DNA from 4 places in the Pectobacterium wasabiae CFBP 3304 genome. Region 1 is predicted to be linked to each of the others. Evidence: predicted binding sites of a transcription regulator. Region 1 holds the regulator's gene; each other region holds the start of a gene.

The links. The regulator PhoB, encoded in region 1, activates phosphate uptake and scavenging genes when phosphate is short. The targets are predictions, from matches to a motif close to CTGTCATAAAACTGNCNNAT.
Region 2: the regulator PhoB is predicted to act here: its motif matches at 974-993, upstream of pitA (inorganic phosphate transporter PitA).
Region 3: the regulator PhoB is predicted to act here: its motif matches at 1,495-1,514, upstream of pstS (phosphate ABC transporter substrate-binding protein PstS).
Region 4: the regulator PhoB is predicted to act here: its motif matches at 1,225-1,244, upstream of serA (phosphoglycerate dehydrogenase).

What each region holds. Positions count from the first base shown of each region.
Region 1 covers NZ_CP015750.1:3,145,089-3,147,295, reverse strand. Annotated here, with positions in the region: gene phoR (phosphate regulon sensor histidine kinase PhoR) at 1-544, opposite strand, end outside; gene phoB (phosphate response regulator transcription factor PhoB) at 572-1,261, opposite strand; gene sbcD (exonuclease subunit SbcD) at 1,556-2,207, shown strand, end outside.
Region 2 covers NZ_CP015750.1:1,792,684-1,794,890, reverse strand. Annotated here, with positions in the region: gene pitA (inorganic phosphate transporter PitA) at 1-902, opposite strand, end outside; gene A7983_RS08005 (BaiN/RdsA family NAD(P)/FAD-dependent oxidoreductase) at 1,171-2,207, shown strand, end outside.
Region 3 covers NZ_CP015750.1:1,698,025-1,700,231, forward strand. Annotated here, with positions in the region: gene pstC (phosphate ABC transporter permease PstC) at 1-172, opposite strand, end outside; gene pstS (phosphate ABC transporter substrate-binding protein PstS) at 333-1,373, opposite strand; gene A7983_RS07600 (metallophosphoesterase family protein) at 1,892-2,207, shown strand, end outside.
Region 4 covers NZ_CP015750.1:999,621-1,001,827, reverse strand. Annotated here, with positions in the region: gene A7983_RS04450 (LysR family transcriptional regulator ArgP) at 1-165, opposite strand, end outside; gene rpiA (ribose-5-phosphate isomerase RpiA) at 405-1,064, shown strand; gene serA (phosphoglycerate dehydrogenase) at 1,366-2,207, shown strand, end outside.

The DNA of each region.
Region 1 (2,207 bases):
AGGGCATCACGCGGAATTCAACATGATGAGAATTATTCAACTGCAACGTGAGAGGACGGCTAAAATCTTGCCCTTTCATGTAATTAGTGAATTCAGGATAGCGCAATAAGTTGAGGATATTCTGACCGTTATCTTCCGGCCAGCGGAAATTGAGCAGATGCTGCGCCAGGTGATTACACCAGAAGATCGTCCCCTCTTCGGTGGTGATCACCACCGCATCCGGCAAGGATTCGGCACCACTACGAAACCGTTTGATCAGCAGCGCCAGCTCCCGACGTCGGCGTCGATTACGCAACTGCATCTGATAGAGCCCGTAAAACAGCGGCTCCCAGCTCCAGCGGCCAGGCGGTGGCGTCATGCTGCGGTCAACCCACAGCCAATAAGAGAGTTTAAGCTGGTTATAAAAATTCCAGCAGAGTAGGCCTAATACGGCAACCAGCAGAAACCAGGGCAGATAGCCAAAAATCAGCCCCAGCAATAAAGCGGGCAAACAAAAAAAAGCTAGCTCCAATGCCAGCCTTTTCCAGGATAAACGTTCTAGCACGTTAGTGTTTCTCCGGTCACGCTCACCTCAGTAACGCGTTGAAAAACGGTAGCCCGTTCCCCGAACGGTTTGCACCATTTTGTCATGCCCGCTGGTTTCCAGCGCTTTACGCAGGCGACGAATATGGACGTCGACAGTACGATCCTCAACATAAACGTTAGTGCCCCACACGTGATTCAGCAACTGTTCCCGGCTATAAACACGTTCAGGATGTGTCATGAAGAAATGCAGCAGTTTAAATTCCGTCGGACCCATGTCCAACGCGTGCTCTTCGGTCGTCACGCGATGAGAGGAAGGATCGAGGCTCAGACCACGCATTTCAATCACTTCTTCCACCGCCATCGGTGAAATTCGGCGCATCACTGCTTTAATGCGCGCCACCAGCTCCTTAGGCGAAAACGGCTTGGTAATGTAATCATCCGCTCCCACTTCAAGCCCGCGCACGCGGTCTTCTTCTTCGCCACGCGCGGTCAACATCATTACCGGAATATCACGCGTCAGCGCTTCGCGCTTCATATGCTTGATGAATTGCAGGCCCGATCCTCCTGGCAGCATCCAGTCCAATAACACCAGCTCTGGGAACGGCTCCGACAGTTGCGTTACCGCGCTGTCATAATCTTCGGCTTCCACTGGTTGGTACCCATTTTGTTCCAGTACAAAGCAGACCATTTCACGAATTGGTGCTTCATCTTCCACGACTAATATGCGTTTTGCCATTGTTAATCCTGTCGTTAATCATCGTCGCTGTTAGCAGGCGAAAGGCATTATGCGTCAGTTTTATGACAGATTTATGAAAAACAAACCTCCCTCGTCGCACGATGTTACAGTGCGTACATCCGATTTTTCGAACCGCTTTCCAAACTCGCGATCCCAGCGCGACAGCCATCATCCCTGCTATATATAATCATGGCATTACGATGACAAAACACCATAGCAACGATGCACCGTGCCACATAATGGATAATGATAACGTCATCCAACGCCACGCGGCATGAAGATCGAGAGAACACGATGCGCATTATCCACACCGCCGATTGGCATTTAGGGCAATATTTTTATACCAAAAGTCGCGCTGCTGAACATCAGGCGTTTCTTCACTGGCTTATCACTCAGGTGGATCAACATCAGGTCGATGCCATTATAGTGGCTGGCGATATCTTCGATAACGGCTCGCCCCCCAGCTATGCGCGAGAAATGTATTATAGCTTCGTAGTGGAACTACAGCGCACAGGCTGCCAACTCATCGTTCTCGGCGGCAACCACGACTCGGTCTCGGTGCTGAACGAATCGCGCGATTTGCTGGCCTGTCTGAACACGCGGGTGATTGCCTGCGCCAGCGACGATCTCGCCCAACAGGTGCTTCTGCTGGAAAACCGCCAGCAGCAGCCCGGTGCCCTGCTCTGCGCCATTCCCTATTTGCGCCCACGTGATGTGCTAACCAGCAAAGCCGGACAATCCGGTGATGAAAAACAGCTAGCGCTACAGGAAGCGATTACCGCGCACTATCAGCAGTGTTATCAACTGGCTTGCCAAAAGCGCGATGCCCTTGGCCTGCCACTACCGATTATTGCAACCGGGCATCTGACGACGATTGGCGCAACCGCCTCAGAATCCGTGCGCGATATCTACATTGGCACACTTGATGCTTTCCCTGCTCAGGCTT
Region 2 (2,207 bases), 1.4 Mb from region 1:
CCGGGAATGGTGTTTTCTGACGCAGGGATCACAGGCGGAGACAGGTCGATGACGTGTGTCAACGCGTCGCCGTGCTGCTTGTAATATTCCTGCAAATTGACAACGGCATCACGGGTCCGGCTGATGTCATAGCCAGACGCGTTCATGTTGACAATAAAACCAGCCGGCGCGACACCAATCAGCACCAACATAATCAAGCCGATACCTTTCTGACCGTCGTTTGCACCGTGAGAGAAACTCACCCCAATCGCCGATAGAATCAGCGCGGTACGCGTCCAGAACGGCGGCTTACGTTTGCCGTCCTGCTTTTCGCGATCGACGGGCGTCAGATGCACGCGTTTACGTTTTTTACTGTTGTTCCAGAACCGACGCAATACCAGCAGCAGCAGGCCTGCAAGCACCATCCCCACAATCGGCGATAGCAGTAGTGACAAGAAAATGCTGATCATTTTCGGCACATTCAACGCATCCACGACGGAGCTATTCGTCAGCAGCGCGTTGGTCAAACCAATACCGATAATGGAGCCAATCAGCGTGTGGGAGCTGGAGGCAGGGATACCAAAATACCAGGTACCCAGATTCCAGATAATAGCGGCCAGCAGCATCGAAAAGACCATCGCCAGACCATGCGCCGAACTCACGTTCAGCAATAAATCTGTGGGGAGAAGGTGAACAATCGCATAGGCCACGCTCAGGCCGCCCAGCAGTACACCGAAGAAATTAAAGACGCCGGCCATAACAACGGCAAACTCTGCACGCATGGCTCGGGTATAAATAACAGTAGCAACGGCATTCGCAGTATCGTGAAAACCGTTAATGGCTTCGTACATCAGTACAAACAACAAAGCCAATATCAACATCAGGCCGGTGTAGTAATCCAGTCCGGCAAATAAATGTAGCATAAACGTTAGGCCATTTAGTGGTCATGAACGCGGCGCATTATCGGCGACAAGCAGGGGTGGGGAAAAGGAAAATATGACATTTTTTTGACTTAATATGTGACGGACATCGACAAGAAAACCACTTAATCAATATAAATCAATAAATTATATATTTTTACTAAAACATGCAAATTGTTACGCTGGTATCGAACAAAAACCAACACTACAATTTGCCGCCCCAATGGCTCACTTGCCTGCGGCAATCACTCACTCATCGGAGAAATGCATTGTGGAACAGTTTGACGTTGTCATCATCGGTGCTGGTGCAGCAGGCATGTTTTGTGCCGCACAGGCAGGACAGCGCGGGCTGCGTGTTCTACTGCTCGATAACGGCAAGAAGGCAGGGCGTAAAATATTGATGTCCGGCGGAGGGCGCTGCAACTTTACCAATATGTATGCGGAACCGGCCGCGTATCTGTCCCACAACCCTCACTTTTGTAAATCGGCACTGGCACGTTATACCCAATGGGATTTCATTAGCCTGGTCAACAGCCACCGCATCGCTTATCACGAAAAAACGCTCGGCCAGCTATTCTGCGATGATTCCGCACAGCAAATCGTGGATATGCTGGTAACAGAGTGCGAGCAGGCTAACGTCATTCTCCGTCTGCGTAGTGAAGTCACTGCGGTGGAGAAGTCAGACGATCGGTTCACCGTCCACCTGAGCAGCGGTACATCGTTCCAAAGCGCATCGCTGGTCGTTGCCTGCGGCGGCCTGTCGATGCCTGGTCTGGGCGCAACGCCGTTCGGCTATCAGCTCGCCGCACAGTTCGGAATTAACGTACTCCCAACCCGCGCCGCGCTGGTACCCTTTACGCTGCACAAGCCGCTGCTCGAACAGTTGCAAACGCTCTCCGGCGTCTCTGTGCCTACCGTCGTCACCGCAGAAAACGGCGTGATATTCCGTGAAAATATCCTGTTCACGCACCGCGGGCTCTCTGGCCCCGCTATTTTGCAAATTTCCAGCTACTGGCAAGCGGGTGAATTTGTCACCATTAATCTGCTACCCGGCCACGACCTCACCCAGCTTATCAATGATGAACGCAGTGCCCATCCAAACCAAAGCCTGAAAAACACGTTGGCACAGTGGCTACCTAAACGACTGGTTGAATGCCTGCAAACACTCGGGCAACTGCCGGATGTGACGTTGAAACAACTCAACAGCGCACAGCAGCTACAAATTGAACAAAGCCTGCAACAGTGGCACGTACAGCCAAACGGTACCGAAGGTTATCGCACAGCCGAAGTGACCATCGGCGGCGTTGA
Region 3 (2,207 bases), 1.4 Mb from region 1:
ACAAGAAGGCAAAACCAAACTTCTCGATGCTGGGCCAAGACGCCACAATCAGGGAAACAATGATGCCTCCCAACAGCAGTAGCGTAACCAGCGCCGCCAGTTTTACCAGCGTGCTGAAGAGGATATCGCCATATTTTCCCGGGGCTTTGATAGTTGGCTTGTACTCCGCCATACGTCTCTCTTCTCGATTTAACTGCATTTGATAAACTATTGAAGGCAGAGAGGCTTATCACCTCTCCGCCCCGATACGACGTGTTATTCCGCTGCGTATTTCCAGAACCTGATAGCATCATCAGGTTCTGGTGACCACGCGACGGTTGTCGAGACAATAATTAGTACAGCGCTTTGCCGTTGCTGTCTTTTACCTGGGTTTTCCAGGCAGCACGGATTTGCTCAACCACTTCTTTTGGCAGCGTGGCGTAATCCAGCGCTTCAGCTTGCTCACCGCCTTTATCAAGCGCCCAGTTGAAGAATTTCAACACTTCAGCACCCTGCTCAGGTTTTTCCTGTTTGGTATGAACCAGGATGAACGTGGTGGAGGTGATCGGCCATGCATCAGCGCCTTTCTGGTTGGTCAGATCCTGAGCAAATGATTTGCTCCAATCGATCTCTTTAGCCGCGTTGCTGAAGCTGGCGCCAGTTGGGCTAACCGCTTTGCCATCGGCAGAAATCAGTTTGGTGTAAGCCAGGTTGTTCTGCTTGGCATACGCATATTCTACGTAACCGATAGAACCAGGCAGACGCTGTACGAACGCCGCGATACCATCGTTACCTTTACCGCCCAGACCGGTTGGCCAGTTCACGGTAGAACCTGCGCCAATCTTCTCTTTCCACTCTGGGTTCACTTTTGCCAGGTAGCTAGTGAACACGAAAGACGTACCAGAACCGTCAGCACGACGAACTACCGCAATATCCTGATCCGGCAGTTTGGCGTTCGGGTTCAGCTTGGTGATCGCTGGGTCGTTCCATTTTTTGATTTTTCCTAGGTAGATATCACCCAGAGTTTTACCGTCCAGCGTCAATTCGCCAGATTTGATACCAGGAACGTTCACTGCCAGTACCACACCACCGATAACGGTCGGGAACTGGAATAAACCATCCTGTGCTAATTTGTCATCAGCCAGAGGCGCATCAGAGGCACCGAAGTCTACTGTTTTAGCGATAATCTGTTTTACACCGCCAGAAGAACCGATTCCTTGATAGTTAACTTTATTACCGGTTTCTTTTTGATAAGTGTCAGCCCATTTGGCATAAACAGGCGCAGGGAATGTCGCACCGGCACCAGTGAGGTTAGCAGCAGCAAAAGCGGAGACCGCTGTCAGAGAAAAGGTTGCCGCAACAACACTGGCAAGAGTGGTACGCATCAGTTTCATAATCCCTCCTGTGGGATACTCGACGTGTCGACGTAGAGCCGTTATCAATCAGAGTTATCAAATCAGAGTGTAGTTCGCAGGAGGAAAAATAGGACAATTTGGTGACAGTAAAATGTACGCAATATGACAGTTTTATTACACGGAAATACAAACAAGGCTTCCTCTCTCGATCTCGACATCAGTTACACCAATATCAATCGCAATGCCGACAACGAATAGCTCCCCCCCTCTGATCCGACCTTATTTTTTCCTGTTATAGCGAGCAGCATCGGGTATTCCTTTCCGCTGTACAAAATCTGTAACAATCATGTTTTACGGTAAGCCCTGTTTTTCAGCACGTTGGTTTTAATTTTTTGGATATGACGACGTGATATTCTGATTCAATATCGTAAATTCAAAAAAAAACCTGACAATAGCGATGGGATTAGTAAAAAACTCCACATAGAAAACGAGAGACGTGCGTACATCATGACGACTGCCATTTGGGCATTAACCACAAGTGTTAAAGGAGATCGACATTGAAAAGAAGAGCCTTCATACAATCTGCGGCACTCTTGCCGCTCGCCATGCAACTTCCTGTTCATGCCGGCACCACCGATCTATGCATAAGCCAACCCAGCAATGACGATAAAAGAAAAAGGTTATCTATCGCGGTAATCAGTGACCTGCACATAGATAACGATGATTTACTCTCGTCATTTTACAAAGCATTAAATAATATAAAAGAGAAACATAAAATATCTAACATCATCATCCCAGGAGATATTAGTGATAGTCTTGATTATATAAGTAAAGTAATGGTCGCTGTAGAAAATACGTTTCGAGGAGAAGATA
Region 4 (2,207 bases), 2.1 Mb from region 1:
AATGGTTCTGACCAATAGCGGCTGGCCGAACAGATTTTCCAACTGTTTAATACGTTGCGAAACGGCAGATTGGGTAATACACAACTTTTGGGCAGCGCGTTCAAAACCACGCTCGCGGATGACGGCATCCAGAGCCTGAAGCGTTCGATAGTCCGGGCGTTTCATGAAATTCAAAGTCCTCTGAATGAGTCCGTTTTTTTCACTATGCCACATTTTGCTGATTTGCCATGCAGAAATCTTATTTTAGCTGCTGTGTGAAATCACGATTCAGCACGCTGCGTGTAGTGCGGGGCGCGTGAAATAATACAGTAATGGGGTGATGAATTTGTACGCATTCCCCAACGCGCATGTTCTATAATACGCACACGTTTTCGTATATTGATTCTACAGGCCAGAAGCAGATTATGACGCAAGATGAACTGAAAAAAGCAGTGGGATGGGCGGCGCTCGATTATGTCCGTCCTGACACCATTGTGGGAGTAGGAACCGGATCGACGGCAGCACACTTTATTGATGCGCTGGGCTCGATAAAACATCAAATCAAAGGTGCGGTTTCCAGCTCAGATGCCTCAACGGAAAAGTTGAAAAGTCTGGGCATTCCCGTTTTTGACGCCAATGATGTGGATTCGCTCGATGTTTATGTGGATGGTGCGGATGAGATCAACGGGCACATGCAGATGATTAAAGGCGGTGGGGCGGCACTGACTCGTGAGAAAATCATTTCGGCCCTGTCGCGTCAGTTTATCTGCATCGTTGATGCATCAAAACAGGTTGATGTGCTGGGAAAATTTCCGTTGCCGGTTGAAGTCATTCCGATGGCGCGATCTTACGTGGCGCGTGAACTGGCCAAACTGGGCGGGCAGCCGATATACCGCCAGGGTGTGGTGACGGATAACGGCAATGTCATTCTGGATGTACACAACCTCAATATCATGGATGCGGTCGCGGTAGAAAACCACATTAATGGTATCGCAGGCGTCGTGACCGTTGGGTTGTTTGCTAATCGCGGAGCCGATGTCGCGTTAGTCGGTACTGCCGAAGGTGTAAAAACCGTCGTTAAATGAGTACATGATCGTTCTGACGTGATGAACATCCACGTTCCACGTCAGAAATTTTTTAGCTAAAAAAATCTATTTAGTTAACGGCTCATTTTTGGTACTTAATATCACATTTTCTTATTTTATTTATCGTCGATATGGCGATGCATCTCTTTGGCAATATTTTTTGCCATAAATCAGTCGCACTTCTCTGATGTGCGGCTTGGGCAACGCAATCGTTTGTATTGCTGACTGCGTAATTTTTGTTATGTTGGCAGAGGTTATTTAGCACTCTGTCACATTTGAAGTCTGAAAATAAGGTCGGGAAATGGCAAAGGTATCACTGGAAAAAGACAAGATTAAGTTTCTGTTAGTGGAAGGCGTGCACCAGAGCGCGCTGGATAACTTGCGTGCAGCCGGTTACACCAACATCGAGTTCCACAAAGGCGCGCTGGATCCTGAGGCGCTAAAAGCCTCCATTCGCGATGCGCATTTTGTCGGTATCCGCTCGCGTACCCATCTGACAGAAGAAATTTTTGCTGCGGCGGAAAAACTGATCGCGGTAGGGTGTTTCTGTATTGGGACTAACCAGGTTGAGCTGTCGGCCGCGACCAAGCGCGGTATTCCGGTATTTAATGCACCTTTTTCCAATACCCGCTCTGTGGCAGAAATGGTGATCGGCGAAATGCTGCTGATGCTGCGCGGTATTCCGGCAGCGAACGCGAAAGCGCACCGTGGTATTTGGCACAAACTGGCGGTGGGATCGTTTGAAGCTCGCGGCAAAAAACTTGGGATCATCGGCTACGGCCATATCGGTATGCAGTTGGGTATTTTGGCTGAAAGCCTGGGTATGCACGTTTACTTCTATGACATCGAAAGTAAATTACCGTTGGGCAATGCTCAACAGGTGCGCCATCTGTCCGACCTGCTGAATATGAGCGACGTGGTGAGCCTGCATGTGCCAGAGAATGAAAGTACGCATAATATGATGGGCGCGGAAGAGTTGGCGCTGATGAAACCGGGCTCGCTGCTGATTAACGCCGCTCGCGGTACGGTGGTTGATATTCCTGCACTGTGTGAAGTGCTGAGCAGCAAGCATTTGTCCGGTGCGGCGATTGACGTATTCCCACAGGAGCCGGCAACTAATAGCGATCCATTCCTGTCGCCGTT